One region of the Nonomuraea sp. NPDC049709 genome, then DNA from elsewhere that is predicted to be linked to it. Evidence: riboswitches for the same ligand, from Rfam matches in the RefSeq annotation. Region 1 holds a riboswitch; the other holds the start of a gene.
What was found. A riboswitch is a leader RNA that binds a small molecule or an ion and turns the genes downstream of it on or off. The one in region 1 is predicted to bind glycine.

Region 1 (8,597 bases):
GCCTGCGCAGGAGGGCCGCGTGATGCGCCAGTACGCCGGCAACCGCGTGGGCCTGGCCGTCGTGGGCACGACGCTGCTGGGCCTCGGGACGTACGCGTGGCTGCGCGGCGAGGACCGCTTCCTCGACCTGCCGCCGAACGCCAAGGTCCTGCCCGCCCAGACCCACAGGGCGCTGGCGGAGGAGCCCTGGCCCCTGTGGCTGCTCGCGCTGGGCCTGCTGCTGCTGGCCCTGGTCTCGCTGCGCTGGCTGCTGCTCTGCCTGGGCTGGGGGCGCCGGGGCACGCACAACGGCACGGGCACGGCGATGCTGTTCGTCGGGCTCAAGGGCGTGGACGGGCTGAGCAGGACAGGCGTGCGGGTCGCGGAGGACGGCCTGCGCATCGGCCTGACCTGCCCGGCGGCGGCGGACGTGGGGGCGGTGGTGGGCAAGCTGGATCAGGACATCGTGGGCCGGATCCGGCGCGAGATCAGGGACGACGAATGCCCGGCCGTCGTCCGGCTCCACGTGCGGCGCCCGGTCAGCACTCGATCACGTTGACGGCCAGGCCGCCGCGCGAGGTCTCCTTGTACTTGTCGAGCATGTCGCGGCCGGTGTCCCGCATCGTCTTGATCGCCTTGTCGAGTGCCACGTAGTGGCGGCCGTCGCCGCGCAGCGCGATGCGGGCCGCCGTGATGGCCTTGTTGGAGGCGACCGCGTTGCGCTCGATGCACGGGATCTGGACCAGACCGCCGATCGGGTCGCAGGTCAGGCCCAGGTTGTGCTCGATGCCGATCTCGGCCGCGTTCTCCACCTGCTCGGGCGTGCCCCCGAGGACCTCCGTGAGCCCGGCCGAGGCCATCGAGCAGGCCGAGCCGACCTCGCCCTGGCAGCCCACCTCAGCACCCGAGATCGAGGCGTTCTCCTTGAACAGCACGCCGATCGCGCCGGCCGTCAGGAGGAAGCGGACCACGCCCTCGTCGTCGGCGTGCGGGACGAAGCGGGTGTAGTAGGTCAGGACGGCCGGGATGATGCCGGCGGCGCCGTTGGTGGGGGCGGTGACGATGCGGCCGCCGGCGGCGTTCTCCTCGTTGACCGCCAGCGCGAACAGCGTGATCCAGTCCATCGCCTGCAAGGGGTCCTTCTCGGCCGACTCCGACTGCAGGCGGCGGTGGAGCTGGTTGGCGCGGCGCTTGACCTTGAGCCCGCCGGGCAGGACGCCCTCCTTGGAGATGCCGCGGCGTACGCAGTCGGACATGACCCGCCAGAGGTTCAGCAGGCCCTGCCTGATCTCCTCCTCGGTACGCCCGAACGCCCGCTCGTTCTCCAGCATGACGGCGGAGATCGACAGGCCCGTGTTCGAGCAGTGCTTGAGCAGCTCCTCGCCGGTGGTGAAGGGGTAGGGCAGCACGGTGTCGTCCGCCTTGATGCGGTCGGCGCCGGTGGCCTTCTCGTCCACGACGAAGCCGCCGCCGACCGAGAAGTAGACCTTCTCCCTGAGCCGCTCGCCGGAGGCGGAGTAGGCGGTGAAACGCATGCCGTTCGGGTGTTCGGGCAGCGAGATCTTGCGTTCGAAGACGAGGTGCTCGCCCACGACGAACGGGATCTCGTGCGTGCCGAACAGCTTGACCGTGCCGGACTCGCGCATCTCGGCGATGCGGGCGTCCACGGTGTCGACGTCCACCAGCTCGGGCTTCTCGCCGGACAGGCCGAGCAGGACCGCCTTGTCGCTGCCGTGGCCCTTGCCGGTCAGGCCGAGCGAGCCGTACAGGATGGCCTCCACGCGCGCCACCTGGTCGAGCAGGCCGTCCTGGTGGAGCCCGCGGGCGAACTTGTGGGCCGCCGCCATCGGGCCGCCCGTGTGGGAGCTCGACGGGCCGATGCCTATCTTGAAGAGGTCGAAGACGCTGATCGCCATTGATGTGCGCCCTTCCTGAAGGGCCGGGGCCCGGAACTAGCGGGCCCCGGCGAATGGGTCAGGACTCGGTGCCCGAGGTCAGCGCCGTGTACTCCTGGGCGGAGAGCAGGTCCTCGGGGTCGCCTTCCATGCGCACCCGGAACATCCAGCCCTCGCCGTACGGGTCGCTGTTGGCCAGGCTCGGGTCGTCCACGATGGACTGGTTGACCTCGACGATCTCGCCCCCGACCGGGCTGTAGATCTCGTTCACCGACTTGGTGGACTCCACCTCGCCGACGGAGTCGCCCTGCTCGACGCTCGCACCGACCTCGGGGAGCTGCACGAAGACGACGTCACCAAGGGATTCGGCGGCGAAGGCCGTGATGCCGACGGTCACGGTGAGGCCGTCGTCGAGGCCGGCCACCCACTCGTGCTCCTTGGTGTAGCTCAGGTCGTCAGGGATGTTGCTCACTTGTTCCTCCTGTAAAAGGGCAGCTCAACCAGGTCCATAGGTTCATGGCTGCCCCGGATGTCCACAGCCAGGCCTGATCCGGCGCCGGTGTCCACATAAGCCATCGCGATGGGCTTTCCCAGAGTCTGGGAAGGCGCACCACTGGTGACCTCGCCGACGACGACGCCGTTCTCGGTTACCGGGTAGCCATGGCGCGGCACCCGGCGGCCCCGCGCGACCAGGCCGACGAGCCGGCGCCGGGGCGGGTCGTCCTTGACCGCCTCGAGCGCCGACCTGCCGACGAAGTCGCCCGGCTTGTCGAATTTCACCACCCTGCCCAGCCCCGCGTCGAACGGAGTGAGCTGCTCGCCCAGTTCGTTCCCGTACAGCGGCATGCCGGCCTCGAGCCTGAGCGTGTCGCGGCTGGACAGGCCCGCCGGCCGCAGCCCGTGCGGCTCGCCGGCCGCCATGAGGGCGTGCCACAGCGGGACCGCGTCCTGGTTGGCCACGAACAGCTCGAATCCGTCCTCGCCGGTGTAGCCGGTACGGGCGATGAGCGCCTGCCGGCCGTCCACCAGGCCCGGCAGGCCCGCGTAGTACTTGAGCCCGTCGAGGTCGGCGTCGGTGAGCGTGGCGAGGATCTCCTGGGAGCGGGGCCCCTGGACGGCGATCAGCGCGTACTGGTCCGAGCGATCCTCGACCACCACGTCGTACGTCTTTGTACGATTCTTCAGCTCATTGCCGACTTTTTCATAGTTCGAGGCGTTGGCCACGACCATGAACTCCTCGTCCCCGAGCCGGTAGACGATGAGGTCGTCGAGCACCCCGCCGCGCTCGTTCACGATCATGGTGTACCTGGCCCGGCCGGGAGCCAGCGCCGACAGGTGGCCGACCAGCGCGTAGTCCAGCGCCTGCCCCGCCTGCGGCCCGGTCAGGAAGATCTCGCCCATGTGCGAGAGGTCGAACAGCCCGGCCGCCTCGCGGACGGCCTTGTGCTCCGCGGACTCGCTGCCGTACCGGAGCGGCATGAGCCACCCGGCGAAGTCGGTGAGCGTGGCGCCGAGGCTCTCGTGAACGTCTCGTAGCGGTGTCGGTCGGGACATTTGTCGCACCTCAGGACAGGATTGGATGCCAGCATCCTCCCCCTCTGTCATCGATGCCTGAGAGCTTCGCCCGAGCTTTGCCGGACTTTCACCTTCGGCGAGGCCCGCGGGCCTGCTTTCCAGAGGTCACCTTGCCCGTGCGGTCCTTTGCCTTGAGAGGTTTGCGGGGAGGGCTTGCTCCTTCAGGGACCCTGACCGGCTGTCAGGGTGCTCTCCCGCACGGTTTCACCGGTGATGTCCGCCAGCCTAGTGGGGTTACGGGGCTGTTGTCGCGTTCTGGGTGGGGTCGCTCAGCAGGCCGCCACGAGAGCCTCGAAGAGCGCGTGGTCCTCGGCGGCCTCCGGGTGCCACTGCACGGCCACCGTGAACCGTCCCGTGAACCGTCCCGAGTCCAGCTCCACGGCCTCGATCGTGCCGTCCGCGGCGGTGGCGGTGACCGTGAGCCCGGGGGCGAGGCGGTCGACGGCCTGGTGGTGGTAGTGCGGGACCGTCACGGGGTCCTCGCCCAGCGCCTTGGCCAGGCGGGTGCCGGGGACCGGGGTCACCGGCAGGTGCCCGAACCGGCCGGGGCCCGGGCAGTGGTCCGTGTGGCCGACCACGTCGGGCAGGTGCTGGAGGAGGGTGCCGCCGAGGGCGACGTTGAGGACCTGGAGGCCGCGGCAGACGCCGAGGTAGGGCAGGCCGGCGTCGAGCGCCGTCGCGAGCAGCGAGAACTCGGCCTCGTCACGAAATTTCCGGACGTAGCCGGTGCGCTCTTGCGCGTCCTGGCCGTACCTGGCCGGGTCGATGTCGCCGCCACCGGCCAGGATGAGCCCGTCCAGGCCGGGTACGACCCCGGCGGGATCGCCGGCCGGCGGCAGCAGGACGGGCTGCCCGCCGGCGCGGACGACCTGCTCCACGTACATGTACGGCAGCAGCGCGGCGGTCGTGTCCTGCCACACCGTGAACGAGGCGGGCTCGACGTAGCACGTGATGCCGATGATGGGACGCCGCACGGTGACGGGACCTCCTAGAGCGGTGTGACGTAGGCGCCGGAGATGCCCCCGTCCACCAGGAACTCGCTGCCCGTGATGAACGAGGCGTCGTCGCTGGCCAGGAACGCCACCGCCGCCGCGATCTCCGACGCCTCGGCGAAGCGGCCCACCGGGATGTGCACCAGCCGCCGCTGCGCCCGCTCCGGGTCCTTCGCGAACAGCTCCTGCAGCAGCGGCGTGTTCACCGGCCCCGGGCACAGGGCGTTCACCCGGATGCCCTCCCTGGCGAACTGCACGCCCAGCTCCCGCGACATCGCCAGCACCCCGCCCTTGGAGGCGGTGTAGGAGATCTGCGAGGTCGCCGAGCCCATGACGGCCACGAACGACGCGGTGTTGATGATCGAGCCCTTGCCCTGGCGGCGCATGTACGGGATGGCGTGCTTGCAGCACAGGTAGACGCTGGTCAGGTTCACCTCCTGGACGCGGCGCCAGGCCTCGATGCCGGTCTCCAGGATCGAGTCGTCATCGGGGGGCGAGATGCCGGCGTTGTTGAAGGCGATGTCCACGCTGCCGTAGGTCTCGTACGCCGTGGCGAACATCCGTACGACGTCGTCCTCGCTGGTCACGTCGGCCCTGACGAACAGGCCGCCGACCTCGCTCGCCGCCTTGCTGCCCGCCTCCTCGTCGATGTCCACGCAGACCACCTTGGCGCCCTCGTCGGCGAACCTGCGGGCCGTGGCCAGCCCGATCCCGCTGCCCGCGCCCGTGACGACCGCCACCCGATCCTGCAACCGCTGCATGTCACTCCCTGTCCATGGGTCGTTCACCACTCCTCATTCGCTTCGCGAAGTGCCTCGTTCCTCGGTCCTTCACTCCGCTCACTGCGTCGGGTTCACTCCCTGCCCATCGGTCGTTCACCACTCCTCATTCGCTTCGCGAAGTGCCTCGTTCCTCGGCCCTTCACTCCGCTCACTGCGTCGGGTTCACTCCCTGCCCATCCGTCGTTCACCACTCCGCCCACTGCGTTCACTCCGATGCGATGAAGACGTTCTTTGTCTCGGTGAACGCCGCCAGGGCGTCCGGGCCGAGTTCCCGGCCGAGGCCGGACTGCTTGAAGCCGCCGAACGGGGTCCAGTAGCGGACGGAGGAGTGGGAGTTCACCGACAGGGCACCCGACTCGACGGCCCTGGCCACGCGCAGCGCCCGGCCGACGTCACGGGTCCAGATGGAGCCGCTCAGGCCGTAGGGCGTGTCGTTGGCGATGCGTACGGCCTCCGCCTCGTCCTCGAACCGCGTCACCGACACGACCGGCCCGAAGATCTCCTCGGTGAACGCCCGGTCGGTGATCTCGGGGGTCAGCACGGTCGGCGGGAACCAGTAGCCCCTGCCCTGGGGGCAGGACCCCTGGAGGTAGGGGGCGCCCTCGACGAAGCCGCGCACGCGGTCGAGGTGTTCGGCGCTGATCAGGGGGCCCATCTCGGTGGACTCGTCGAGGGGGTCGCCGACCTTGACGCCCTGTACGGCGGGTGCGAGCAGGGCCATGAACTCGTCGTACACGGAGGACTGGACGAGCAGGCGGGACCTGGCGCAGCAGTCCTGTCCCGCGTTGTCGAAGACGGCGTAGGGGGCGGTCCTGGCCGCCTTCTCCAGGTCCGCGTCGGCGAAGACGATGTTCGCCGACTTGCCGCCCAGCTCCAGCGTGACCCGCTTGACCTGGCGCGCCGCCTTGGCGGCGATCTCCTTGCCCACCTCGGTCGAGCCGGTGAACACGATCTTGGCCACGTCGGGGTGCTCGACCAGGCGGGCCCCCGCGACCTCCCCTGTCCCAGGCAGGACCTGGAGCACCCCCTCGGGGAGGCCCGCCGCCAGGGCCAGCTCGGCCAGCCTCAGCGCGGTCAGCGGGGTCCACTCGGCCGGCTTGACGATCACCGTGTTGCCGGCCGCCAGCGCGGGGGCGACGCCCCACGACATGATCAGCATGGGGAAGTTCCACGGCACGATGACCCCGACGACGCCCAGCGGCTCCTGGAACGTGATGTCCACGCCCCCGGGCACCGGGATCTGCTTGCCGTGGTTGCGTTCGGGGGCCCCGGCGTAGAAGTGCAGGACGTCGCGGACGGCACCGGCCTCCCAGCGGGCGTTGCCGATCGGGTGCCCGGCGTTGGCCAGCTCCAGCCCCGCCAGCTCCTCCCCGTGCTCGCCCACCAGGTCGGCGAAGCGCCTCAACAGCCGCGCCCGGTCGCCCGGCGACACCTCACGCCAGGCGGGGTACGCCTTCCTGGCACGCTCCACCGCCCGGTCGACCTCGCCGGCGTCGGCGAGCTCGACGTCCGCGACGACCTCCTCGGTCGCCGGATTGATGATCTTCATGCGTCACATCCGCTCGAAACCACGGAACAGCTCCCAATCCGTCACCGCCGCGTCGAACGCGGCCAGCTCCACCCGCGCGTTGTTCGCGTAGTGCTCGACCACGTCCTCGCCGAACGTCTCGCGGGCCAGCTTCGACCCCTCGAACAGCGCGAGGGCGTCGCGCAGCGTGTGCGGCACGGTCTCGGCGCCGCTGGCGTAGGCGTTGCCCTCGAAGGCGTCCTCCAGCGGCAGCTCGGCGTCGATCCCGTACAGGCCGGCCGCGATCAGCGCGGCCACCGCCAGGTACGGGTTCACGTCGCCGCCCGGCACCCGGTTCTCCACGCGCAGCGACTGCCCGTGGCCGACGAGCCGGAGCGAGCAGGTGCGGTTGTCGACGCCCCACCTGACGGCCGTGGGGGCGAAGCTGCCGGGGACGTAGCGCTTGTAGGAGTTGATGTTGGGGGCGTACAGGAGGGTCAGCTCCCGCATGCAGGCGAGCTGGCCTGCGATGAACCGGGCGCCGAGCGGCGAGAGCCCGTGGGGCCCCTCGCCCGCCATCACCGGGTCCCCCTCCTGGGAGCGGAGGGAGATGTGGATGTGGCAGGAGTTGCCCTCGCGCTGGTTCGGCTTGGCCATGAACGTGATCGACCGGCCCTCCTGGGCGGCGATCTCCTTGGCGCCGGTCTTGTAGATGACGTGGTTGTCGCAGGTCCTGAGCGCCTCGTCGTAGCGGAAGGCGATCTCGTGCTGGCCGAGGTTGCACTCGCCCTTGGCGGACTCGACGTAGAGCCCGGCGCCCTCCATCTCGCGCCGGATCCGCCGCAGCAGCGGCTCGATGCGGGCCGTGCCCATGAGCGAGTAGTCGACGTTGTAGAGGTTGGCCGGCGCCAGATCCCGGTAGGACCGCTTCCAGGCGTCCTCGTAGCTGTCGTCGTAGACCACGAACTCCAGCTCGGTGCCCACGTACGCGGCCAGGCCCCGGTCGGCGAGGCGGGCGAGTTGCCTGCGCAGGATCTGGCGGGGCGAGGCGGTCACGTCGCCGCCGCCCTCCCAGGCCAGATCGGCCATCACCATCGCGGTCCCCTCGTGCCACGGCACCCGCCGCAGCGTCTCGAGGTCCGGCTTCATCACGAAGTCGCCGTAGCCCCGGTCCCAGGACGACATGGCGTATCCCGGGACGGTGTTCATGTCCACGTCCACCGCGAGCAGGTAGTTGCAGCCCTCGGAGCCGTGATGCAGGACCTCCTCGAGAAAGTAGCGTGCCGACAGCCTCTTGCCCTGCAACCTGCCCTGCATGTCGGCGATCGCGAGGAGCACGGTGTCGATCCGCCCGGCCGCCACCTCGTCACGCAGCTCGCCGACGGAAAGGAACCCGCTGCTCGGTCGCTCGCTCACGCCCACGTCGCTCCGATCTGGCCTGACGCGCTTTCCCGTTGATTGGGCTAGTCTCAGACCATTGATGTGTATGTCGGGATCGCTTGTCAAGACCTGAGGACACGTTGGACGAGTCGGCGCGTTTGATGACGGTGTTGCGCCCGGTCAGGGCCGGCAACGCCTTCGAGGAGACCGTGGAACGGCTGCTCCAGGCGATCAAACTGGGCGTGGTCGCGCCGGGCGACAAGCTTCCCCCGGAGCGCGAGCTCGCCGTGCGGCTCGGCATCAGCCGGGTGACGTTGCGCGAGGCGATCCGGGCGCTGTCGGACGCGGGCTACCTCGACGTGCGGCGGGGCCGCTACGGGGGCGCGTTCGTGACGTACACGCCGCCCGCGCCGGACGCCGGCGACCTGCGCCAGGCGGTCAACGAAATGGGGAAGGCCGACCTGTCGGACGCGCTCACGTTCCGGCT
Region 2 (8,597 bases), on a different contig from region 1:
CACGCCACCCGCGCCCCGTTGCTCCGCCCGCCCTGCACGATCGGCAGCCCGGGCCGCCGGGCGCGCAGCTTCCCCAGGACGATCTCCCAGGCCTCGTCCTGCTTGACCGCCGAGCCGGGCGCCCGCGCCCCCGCCACCCTGAACGCCTGCGTCACCCTGGCCACACAGGCCCCGGCCGCGAGGGCGGCGTCGCGCACGGCCAGCAGATCGGGCGCCTCCACCGTCCCGGCCGACCCGTGCGTGAGCGCCAGCAACAGCCGCGGGTCCGGCACGTCGTCGAGCTGGACCAGCGCCGGCCCTCTCGGGGTCATCACCTGCATGGCAGCACCGTACCTGGGGAGGATCCGGCCCTAGCTCTCAGGACGGATGACGGCGCGGCGCCAGGCAGGGATGATTTCCGTTATGCCAGACAAAAGTCTCAGAGACGATCTGCAGGCCACGCTCGACGCCCGCCGCGATCTCGGCCCCGACTACGATGCCGCGCTCGTCGACTCGTTCGTCGAGCGCCTCGACGCCACGATCGCCACGCGTGTCCGGGCCGAGCTGGGCCAGCACGGCGTGGCCCCGGCCAAACGGCCGATCCCGGGCGCGCCGATGATCCCGATCGTCCTGGGCTCCCTGGGCATCGGCATTCCCCTGACGGGCATCGCGGCGCACGAGGCGGGGCCGGTCGGACTGGTGATCGCGTGGCTGGCGATCGTGATCATCAACCTGGCGGCCGCCACGGCCATCGGGCGCCGCAACTGACGGCAGGGGTTTCAGGCTTCGCGGTGGTAGCGCAGCCGGACCTCGGCGGCCAGGGTCTCGTCCTCGTGCTCCAGCCCGTACGACCAGACCCGGTCCGCGTCCTCGCCGCGCCCGCGCAGGGGCAGGGTGCGGGCGAGCAACTCGATGGCCAGCGCGCTGGTCGGCGCGTCAGCCCCGCCCTCGACACTCTCGGCGAACTCCGCGCACGCCAGCTCCAGATGCGCGATCCCGAGCTGGACCCGCAGCCCGGGCACCTCGTCCTCGGGGGCGAACTCCAGGGCGTCCAGGAGCACCTCGGCCGCCGCGCCGGGCTCCCCGTGCTCCAGCATCAGGTCGGCGAGCCGCTGGGCGGCATGCGACCCGATCCGGTCGTCGCCCGCATCCATGCCGGTCCGCACGGCGGCCCGCAGCTCCTTCTCCGCCTCCCCCAGGTCGTCGGCGCCCACGGCCAGCCGGGCCAGCGCGAGATGGGCCAGCGGCAGGTACGCGGCCGTGCCCACCCCCAGCACGGCCTGCCAGGCGGCCCTGGCCTGGTCGGCCCGGCCCTCCCGCTCGAACCCCTGGGCCAGGTGGCAGGCGGCCTGCGCGGCGTATTCGGGATGCCCCGTGGCCAGGGCGGTCCTGGCGGCGGCCCGGGCCGCCTCCATGTCGCCGCGCTGCTCCAGCACCACGGCGAGCCCGACGGCGGCCTGCGCCCGGTCGGGCTGCTCGGGGTCGGCGGCGAGCTCGCCCAGGATGGCGGCGGCGGCATCGAGGTCACCGCGCTCGGCCAGGAGGCGGGCGGTGTCGAGGGGCGGGGTCTCCAGCTCTGAGGACGTCAAGAGAGCTCCTTGTGGCGACGGTCGGACCGAGCCTAACCACTTCTGGCGATCATGTCTGCTCACTTGACACCGAAGGACTGGCGGCGCCTGACGGCGCCCGCCCGCACGCCTCAGTCCTCGTACGCCTCCAGGGGAGGGCAGGAGCACACCAGGTTGCGGTCGCCGTAGGCCTGGTCGATGCGGCGCACCGGCACCCAGTACTTGCCGTCGCGCAGGGAGGGCAGCGGGTAGGCCGCCTCGCTGCGCGCGTACGGGTGCGGCCACTCGTCCGCGCTGACCGACTCCGCCGTGTGCGGCGCGTTGCGCAGCGGGTTGTCGGTCTTGTCGTAGTCGCCGGAGGCCACCTTCGCGATCTCCCCGCGGATGGCGACCATCGCGTCCACGAACCGGTCGAGCTCGCCGAGGTCCTCGCTCTCGGTCGGCTCGATCATGAGCGTCCCGGCCACGGGGAACGACATCGTCGGCGCGTGGAAGCCGTAGTCGATGAGGCGCTTGGCCACGTCGTCGACGGTGACGCCGGTCTCCTTGGTGATCTGGCGCAGGTCGATGATGCACTCGTGCGCGACCAGGCCGCCGCGGCCGGTGTACAGCACGGGGTAGTGCGGGGCCAGCCGCCGGGCCAGGTAGTTCGCCGACAGGATGGCCTGCTCGGTCGCGGCCGTGAGGCCCTCGGAGCCCATCATCCTGATGTACGCCCACGAGATGGGCAGGATCCCCGCCGACCCGTACGGGGCGGCCGAGACGGGGCCGACCGGCGTGCCGTTGTGCAGGGGGTGGCCAGGCAGGTAGGAGGCCAGGTGGCCGCGCACCGCGACCGGGCCGACACCCGGGCCGCCGCCGCCGTGCGGGATGCAGAAGGTCTTGTGCAGGTTGAGGTGGGAGACGTCGGCCCCGAACTCGCCGGGCTTGGCCAGGCCGACCAGGGCGTTGAGGTTGGCGCCGTCCACGTACACCTGGCCGCCGGCCTCGTGCACCTTGGCGCACACCTCGGTGATCGTCTCCTCGTACACGCCGTGCGTGGACGGGTACGTCACCATGATCGCGGCCAGCGCGTCACGGTGCTTGTCGATCTTGGCGTCGAGGTCGGCCAGGTCCACGTTGCCGTCGGTGTCGCAGGCCACGACCACGACGCGCATGCCGGCCATGACGGCGCTGGCGGCGTTCGTGCCGTGGGCCGAGGACGGGATGAGGCAGACGTCCCGCTCGCCGTGGCCGTTGTCGCGGTGGTAGGCGCGGATGGCCAGCAGCCCGGCGAACTCGCCCTGCGAGCCGGCGTTCGGCTGGATGGAGACGGCGTCGTAACCGGTCACCTCGGCCAGCCAGCCCTCCAGCGTGCCGATCAGCTCGCGGTAGCCCTCGGTCTGGTCGGCCGGCGCGTACGGGTGGACGGCGGCGAACTCGGGCCAGGTGATGGGCTCCATCTCGGTGGTCGCGTTCAGCTTCATCGTGCAGGAGCCGAGCGGGATCATCGAACGGTCGAGCGCGATGTCCTTGTCCTGCAGCCTGCGCAGGTAACGCAGCATCGCGGTCTCGGAGCGGTGGGCGTGGAAGACCGGGTGGGTCAGGTACGGGGTCTCGCGCAGCAGCGAGGAGGGCAGCGCGTCGGCGGCGGCCTCGGGGTCGGGCTCCGCGCCTTCCGCTCCGAAGGCCGCCAGCACCTTGGCCACCTCGGTGACGCCGGTCTGCTCGTCGCAGGAGACGGAGACGTGGTCGGCGTCCACCTGCCAGAGGTTGACGCCCCGCTCGGCGGCGGCGGCCACGACGGAGCCGGCCCGGCCAGGCACGCGGGCGAGCACGGTGTCGAAGAACTCGCCGTGCACGACCTCCACGCCGGCACCGCGCAGCCCCTCGGCCAGGGCGGTGGCATAGCGGTGCACCCGGTGGGCGATGCCGCGCAGTCCCTCGGGGCCGTGGTAGACGGCGTACATGCCGGCGATGACGGCGAGCAGGACCTGCGCGGTGCAGATGTTGCTGGTGGCCTTCTCGCGGCGGATGTGCTGCTCGCGGGTCTGCAGGGCCAGGCGGTAGGCGGGGTCGCCGTCGGCGTCCACGGACACGCCCACGAGCCGGCCCGGGAGCTGGCGCTGCAGGCCCTCGCGTACCGACATGTACGCGGCGTGCGGCCCGCCGAACCCGAACGGCACCCCGAACCGCTGCGAGGAGCCGATCGCGATGTCGGCGCCCAGCTCGCCGGGGGCGGCGACCAGCGTCAGGGCCAGCAGGTCGGCGGCGGCCACGACGAGGGCGCCCGCCTCGTGCGCGGCGGCGGCCACGGCGCGGAAGTCGCGCAGCAGGCCCGACGCGCCCGGGTACTGGACGAGCACGCCGAAGCACTCGGGCAGCTGGCCCTCCAGGGAGTGCTCCACCAGCGTGATGCCGAGCGGCTCGGCCCGGGTGGCGAGCACGGACTTGGTCTGCGGCAGCGCGTCGGCGTCGACCACGAACACGTCGCTCTTGGACTTGCCGGCCCGGCGCGCCAGCGTCATGGCCTCGGCCGCGGCCGTGGCCTCGTCCAGCAGCGACGCGCCGGAGACGGGCAGGCCGGTGAGGTCGGAGACGACCGTCTGGAAGTTCAGCAGCGCCTCCAGGCGCCCCTGCGAGATCTCCGGCTGGTACGGCGTGTAGGCGGTGTACCAGCCCGGGTTCTCCAGCAGGTTGCGGCGGATGACCGCGGGCGTGACGGTGTCGTAGTAGCCCAGGCCGATCATGGAGGTGAGCACCCGGTTGCGCCCGGCCAGGGCGCGCAGCTCGGCGATGGCCTCGGCCTCGCCGATCGCGGCGGGCAGCTTGAGCCGGTCCTTGGCCCTGATGGCCTCCGGGACGGCCACCGCCACCAGGTCCGCCACGGACTCGAAGCCGACGGCCTCGAGCATGCGCTGCTGCTCGGACTCCGATGGGCCGATGTGCCTGGACGAGAACGGCGGAGCGGACAGATCGGTCATGGGGTGTGCCTCCCGAGGCTATGGAGACCGGCGCCAGGGCGCGGACGAGTGCCGGATCTCCCCCTCTGTCAGCGCGATCCACGACCTGCGCGGTGCCGCGACCTGAGAGCTTCACCCCTGCGGGGGCTTGCACCGTCGGTGAGATGCGCCTGGCGGGCGCACCTGCTTTCCAGAGTTGCCTCACCCGAGCGGTACAGGATGCCTGAGAGATTCCGGGGAGGGTTGCTCCTTCGGCGCCCCGGGGCCCAGGGGGCCCGAGGACTCTCCCGCACGGGGTCGTCAGCCTTGCTGTCCCAGATTACTACGCTAAGCCCCGTTTGCCGTTCACCGGCCTGCCCCGACGGTCTTCGAGTGTTCAGCCGGTGCGGCGCGCGCGGCGCCTGCGAGCCAGCTCGTCAGCGGGATGGTCGGCCGGGACGTTGTCCTCGACCGCCGCGCGTTCCCCCGGCAGCTCCGCGAGGGAGCCCTCGACCTCTCGCCAGACTCGCCCGAGCGCGATGCCGAACACGCCCTGGCCGCCCTGGAGCAGGTCGATCACCTCGTCGGCCGAGGTGCACTCGTAGACGCTGACGCCGTCGCTCATGAGCGTGATCTGCGCGAGGTCGGCGACCCCGCGGTCACGCAGATGCTGCACGGCCGTGCGGATCTGCTGCAGCGACACCCCGGTGTCCAGGAGCCGCTTGACGACTTTGAGTACGAGGATGTCGCGGAAGCTGTAGAGCCTCTGGGAGCCGGAGCCCTGCGCCGCTCTTATCGTCGGCTCCACCAGGCCCGTGCGCGCCCAGTAGTCGAGCTGCCTGTAGGTGATGCCGGCCGCGGCGCAGGCCGTCGGCCCGCGGTATCCGATGTCGCCCGGCAACGCCGACGGCTGCTCGTCGAAGAGCAGACCCTGCTCCCCGGCACGCTGCCGCGCGCTCTCGCGCCGCACCGGATCTTCCTGGCCGGCCGTCTTTCCCTCGCCGCTGCTGACCGCCACGCGGACCTCCGGCTTTCTCTCATCCCGTGGCCTGATCTGGGGGTTCGTAAAGGGCGACCACGGGTTTCACTTGCACCGTAGGACCGTGACCATGCTCAGTCAACGATCCGGCTCGGCGCGTCGTGAAGCGTAAATGCACTGAAATACCTACCCCGCCCTGCCGAAGTCTTCGGGAGTGATCGTGTCAAGGAACTCCCTGAACTTCTCCACCTCGTCCTCCTGGTCGTCCGGGATGATCACCCCGGCCTCCTGGACGACCTCCTCGCTGGCGAAGATCCGGGCCCCGGTGCGCAGGGCGAGCGCGATCGAGTCGGACGGCCGGGCGCTCACCTCCACGCCGTTGGAGAAGACCAGATCGGCGAAGAAGATGCCGTCGCGCAGCGCGACGATGTTGACCGCCCGCAGGCCCACACCCAAGGCGCTCAGCACGTCACGGAAAAGGTCATGGGTGAGCGGCCTCGGAGGCGGCTCCTCAGCCTGGGCCAGGGCGATCGCCGTGGCCTCCGTCATGCCGATCCATATAGGAAGGAACCGTTCCCCGTGAGCCTCCTTGAGCAAGACGATCGGCTGATTAGTGGGCATTTCTACTCGAACGCCCACGACCTCCATCTGCAACACGGGCTGCTCCGTATTCCTGACCGGTCACCCGGCACAGCTCTTCGATCATCGCTTCTGCTGACTGGCTTCTGCAATTCAACGTAACACCCAGCGGGCCTGGAATGTGCCCCCGCCTCCCAGCTCGCTACGGTCTCAACGTCCCAGGACCGAACGGACACCCGTGCGCACAAGGGATGCGTGCAGGTCGAGCAGAAGCGTGGAAAGCTCCCGGGCGACCTCGTCCGCCTCACCGATGGCGCCGGGGGCGCGCCGCTTGAGGATCGGCGCGACGGTCTGCTCGACCAGCCCCGCCTCGCGCTCGGCCGCCGCCTTGACCGCCCGCAGGTGGCGGGCGTGCAGGCCGAACCGGGCCAGCGCCCCGACCGTGCGCGCCACCTTGAGCGCCTCCTCGTCGTAGCGCCTGGCCACCGGGGCGAGCAGGCCGTAGTCCTCCAGCTCGGTGAGCGTCTCGTCGTCGATCCCCGCGGCCTCGAGCAGCTCCGCCCGGCTGAACCGGACCTCCTGCGCCTGCCGGACCTCACGCGGGCGGCCGAAGCTCTCCGCCATCCGGTCCTTGATCACCCGCAGCGGCAGGTAGTGGTCACGCTGCTCGGTGAGGATGAAGCGCAGCTGCTCCACGTGCAGGTGCGTGAACTTGCGGTAGCCGGAGGGGCTGCGCTCGGGCTCGATCAGCCCCTCGCCCTCCAAGAACCTGATCTTGGAGATCGTGACATCGGGGAACTCGCCCTGCAGGAGCGCGAGCACCTCCCCGATGCTCATGTGCGACCGCGCCGCCTGGGAGCTCACGGCGCCTCCGGCCCCGTGAGCCCGGGGTGCTGAGCCATGTCCAAGGGTCGCTCACTCATACGCCGGCGGTGCCCCGCATCAGGAAGACGAGGCGGAATTTGCCGATCTGCACCTCGTCTCCGGAGTGCAGGGGAACCTCCTCGATCCGCTCCCGGTTGACGTAGGTGCCGTTGAGGCTGCCCACGTCGCGCACGGAGAACTGACCGCCGCGGTGGCGGTAGAACTCGACGTGGCGGCGGGAGACCGTGATGTCGTCGAGGAAGATGTCGCTCTCCGGATGGCGCCCCGTCGTGGTCAGCTCCTTGTCGAGCCGGAAGCGACTTCCCTGGTTGGGCCCCCTGGTCACCGTGAGCAACGCCGTGCCCGGGGGCAGTTGCTCGACCAGAGCCCGCTCGGCCAGGAGCATGTCGCCCGTCTCAGCCTCGTACGCCTCGATTCCCGCGACGGAGATCGTCGATGTGGTGTCCCCGGAGACCTCGGGTCTGGTCAGCGGTGACCCACAACGGGAACAGAAACGGGCATCCTCGGGGTTGGCGTGCCCGCACTGCGTGCAGTAGACGCTCGGCATCGATCGGCTCGGCCTCCTACCGCGAAGACGCGGCGACGGTGCTCAGGGCGCGCCTCGCTTCGCTTTTTCAAGTTTGCGAATGCCGCAACTTACGCTGATCAGCGGCAAAGGTCAAGGCGGGGCGCTGCACTTTGGTTTGGACGCAGACAAAGTTACCGTCGCCCCCGCCCCGTGGTCCATGCCGCCGCGCGTTTCTACATTACGATCTTGCGGCACTCTCTGTGCACGTCATCGGCAAAGCCTTTCCCGATCCTCTCCGGTCGCTGTGCGTGACGGCGCGTGACGGGTGTGCGACGAGGTCAGCCGGCGGCCTGCTCCACGATGCGCGCCCACCGTTCGAGCAGTGCCTGGGCGCTGTCGACGTCCGACGCCTCGGCCCACAGGTCGGTGACCGGCTCGGCGGCGGCGGGCAGGACCAGCACCCAGCTCCCGTCCTCGCGGGCCACCCGCACGCCGTCGGTGGTGTCGACGCGGTGGCCCTCCGGCTCGGCCTCGGCGGCCTCGATGACCGAGCGCATGACGGCGCCCTTGGCCGCCCATGGCGTGGGCACGGTGCGCTTGAGCAGCTTGACCTCGGGGATCCTGGCGTCGATCTGGCTGAGCGACAACCGGGTGCGGGCGACCAGGCCGAGCAGGCGCATGAAGGCGGCCAGCCCGTCGATGGCGGGGCTGAACTCCGGGACCACGAACCCGCCGCGCCCGTCGGCCGCGAAGATCATGTCGGGGCTCGCGGCGGCCGAGGTGAGGGCGTCGAGCGCGGTGGAGGTCCACTGCACCTGTACGCCGTGGAAGCGGCAGACCTGCTCGGCGACCCTGGTCGTGGTGACGGGCAGGGCCACCTGGCCGCCCCGGCGCTCCGCGGCGACCAGGTCGAGCACGACGAGCAGGGCGCGTTCCTCGTTGATGAGCTGGCCCTTCTCGTCCACCAGGGCGATGCGCTCGCCGACCGGGTCGAACCGCACGCCGAAGGCCGCCCGCGAGGAACTGACGAGCTCGGACAGGCGCTGCAGGTCGCGGCGGCGCTCGGCGAGCGTCTCGGTGGGCGAGACGTCGTCGAGGCGGGCGTTCACGGTGAGCACCTCGACGCCGACCCGGCCGAGCAGCGTGGGCAGCACCAGCGAGGAGGTGCCCCCGGCGCA

Region 2: linked by a shared signal. The riboswitch ahead of gcvP (aminomethyl-transferring glycine dehydrogenase) and the one ahead of gcvT (glycine cleavage system aminomethyltransferase GcvT) in region 1 are both predicted to bind glycine.

The regions. Positions count from the first base shown of each region.
Region 1 covers NZ_JBFANM010000007.1:139,257-147,853, forward strand. Annotated here, with positions in the region: gene AB0J69_RS09115 (DUF6286 domain-containing protein) at 1-23, shown strand, start outside; gene AB0J69_RS09120 (hypothetical protein) at 20-538, shown strand; gene AB0J69_RS09125 (L-serine ammonia-lyase) at 519-1,895, opposite strand; gene gcvH (glycine cleavage system protein GcvH) at 1,954-2,346, opposite strand; gene gcvT (glycine cleavage system aminomethyltransferase GcvT) at 2,343-3,428, opposite strand; glycine riboswitch at 3,559-3,656, opposite strand; gene AB0J69_RS09140 (gamma-glutamyl-gamma-aminobutyrate hydrolase family protein) at 3,719-4,423, opposite strand; gene AB0J69_RS09145 (3-oxoacyl-ACP reductase) at 4,438-5,202, opposite strand; gene AB0J69_RS09150 (aldehyde dehydrogenase family protein) at 5,429-6,772, opposite strand; gene AB0J69_RS09155 (glutamine synthetase family protein) at 6,776-8,146, opposite strand; gene AB0J69_RS09160 (FCD domain-containing protein) at 8,272-8,597, shown strand, end outside.
Region 2 covers NZ_JBFANM010000099.1:16,307-24,903, reverse strand. Annotated here, with positions in the region: gene AB0J69_RS53775 (alpha/beta family hydrolase) at 1-320, opposite strand, end outside; gene AB0J69_RS53770 (hypothetical protein) at 403-747, shown strand; gene AB0J69_RS53765 (tetratricopeptide repeat protein) at 759-1,568, opposite strand; gene gcvP (aminomethyl-transferring glycine dehydrogenase) at 1,679-4,510, opposite strand; glycine riboswitch at 4,690-4,789, opposite strand; gene AB0J69_RS53755 (MerR family transcriptional regulator) at 4,866-5,486, opposite strand; gene AB0J69_RS53750 (bifunctional nuclease family protein) at 5,634-6,104, opposite strand; gene AB0J69_RS53745 (MerR family transcriptional regulator) at 6,237-6,890, opposite strand; gene AB0J69_RS53740 (FHA domain-containing protein) at 6,946-7,458, opposite strand; gene AB0J69_RS53735 (mannose-1-phosphate guanyltransferase) at 7,758-8,597, opposite strand, start outside.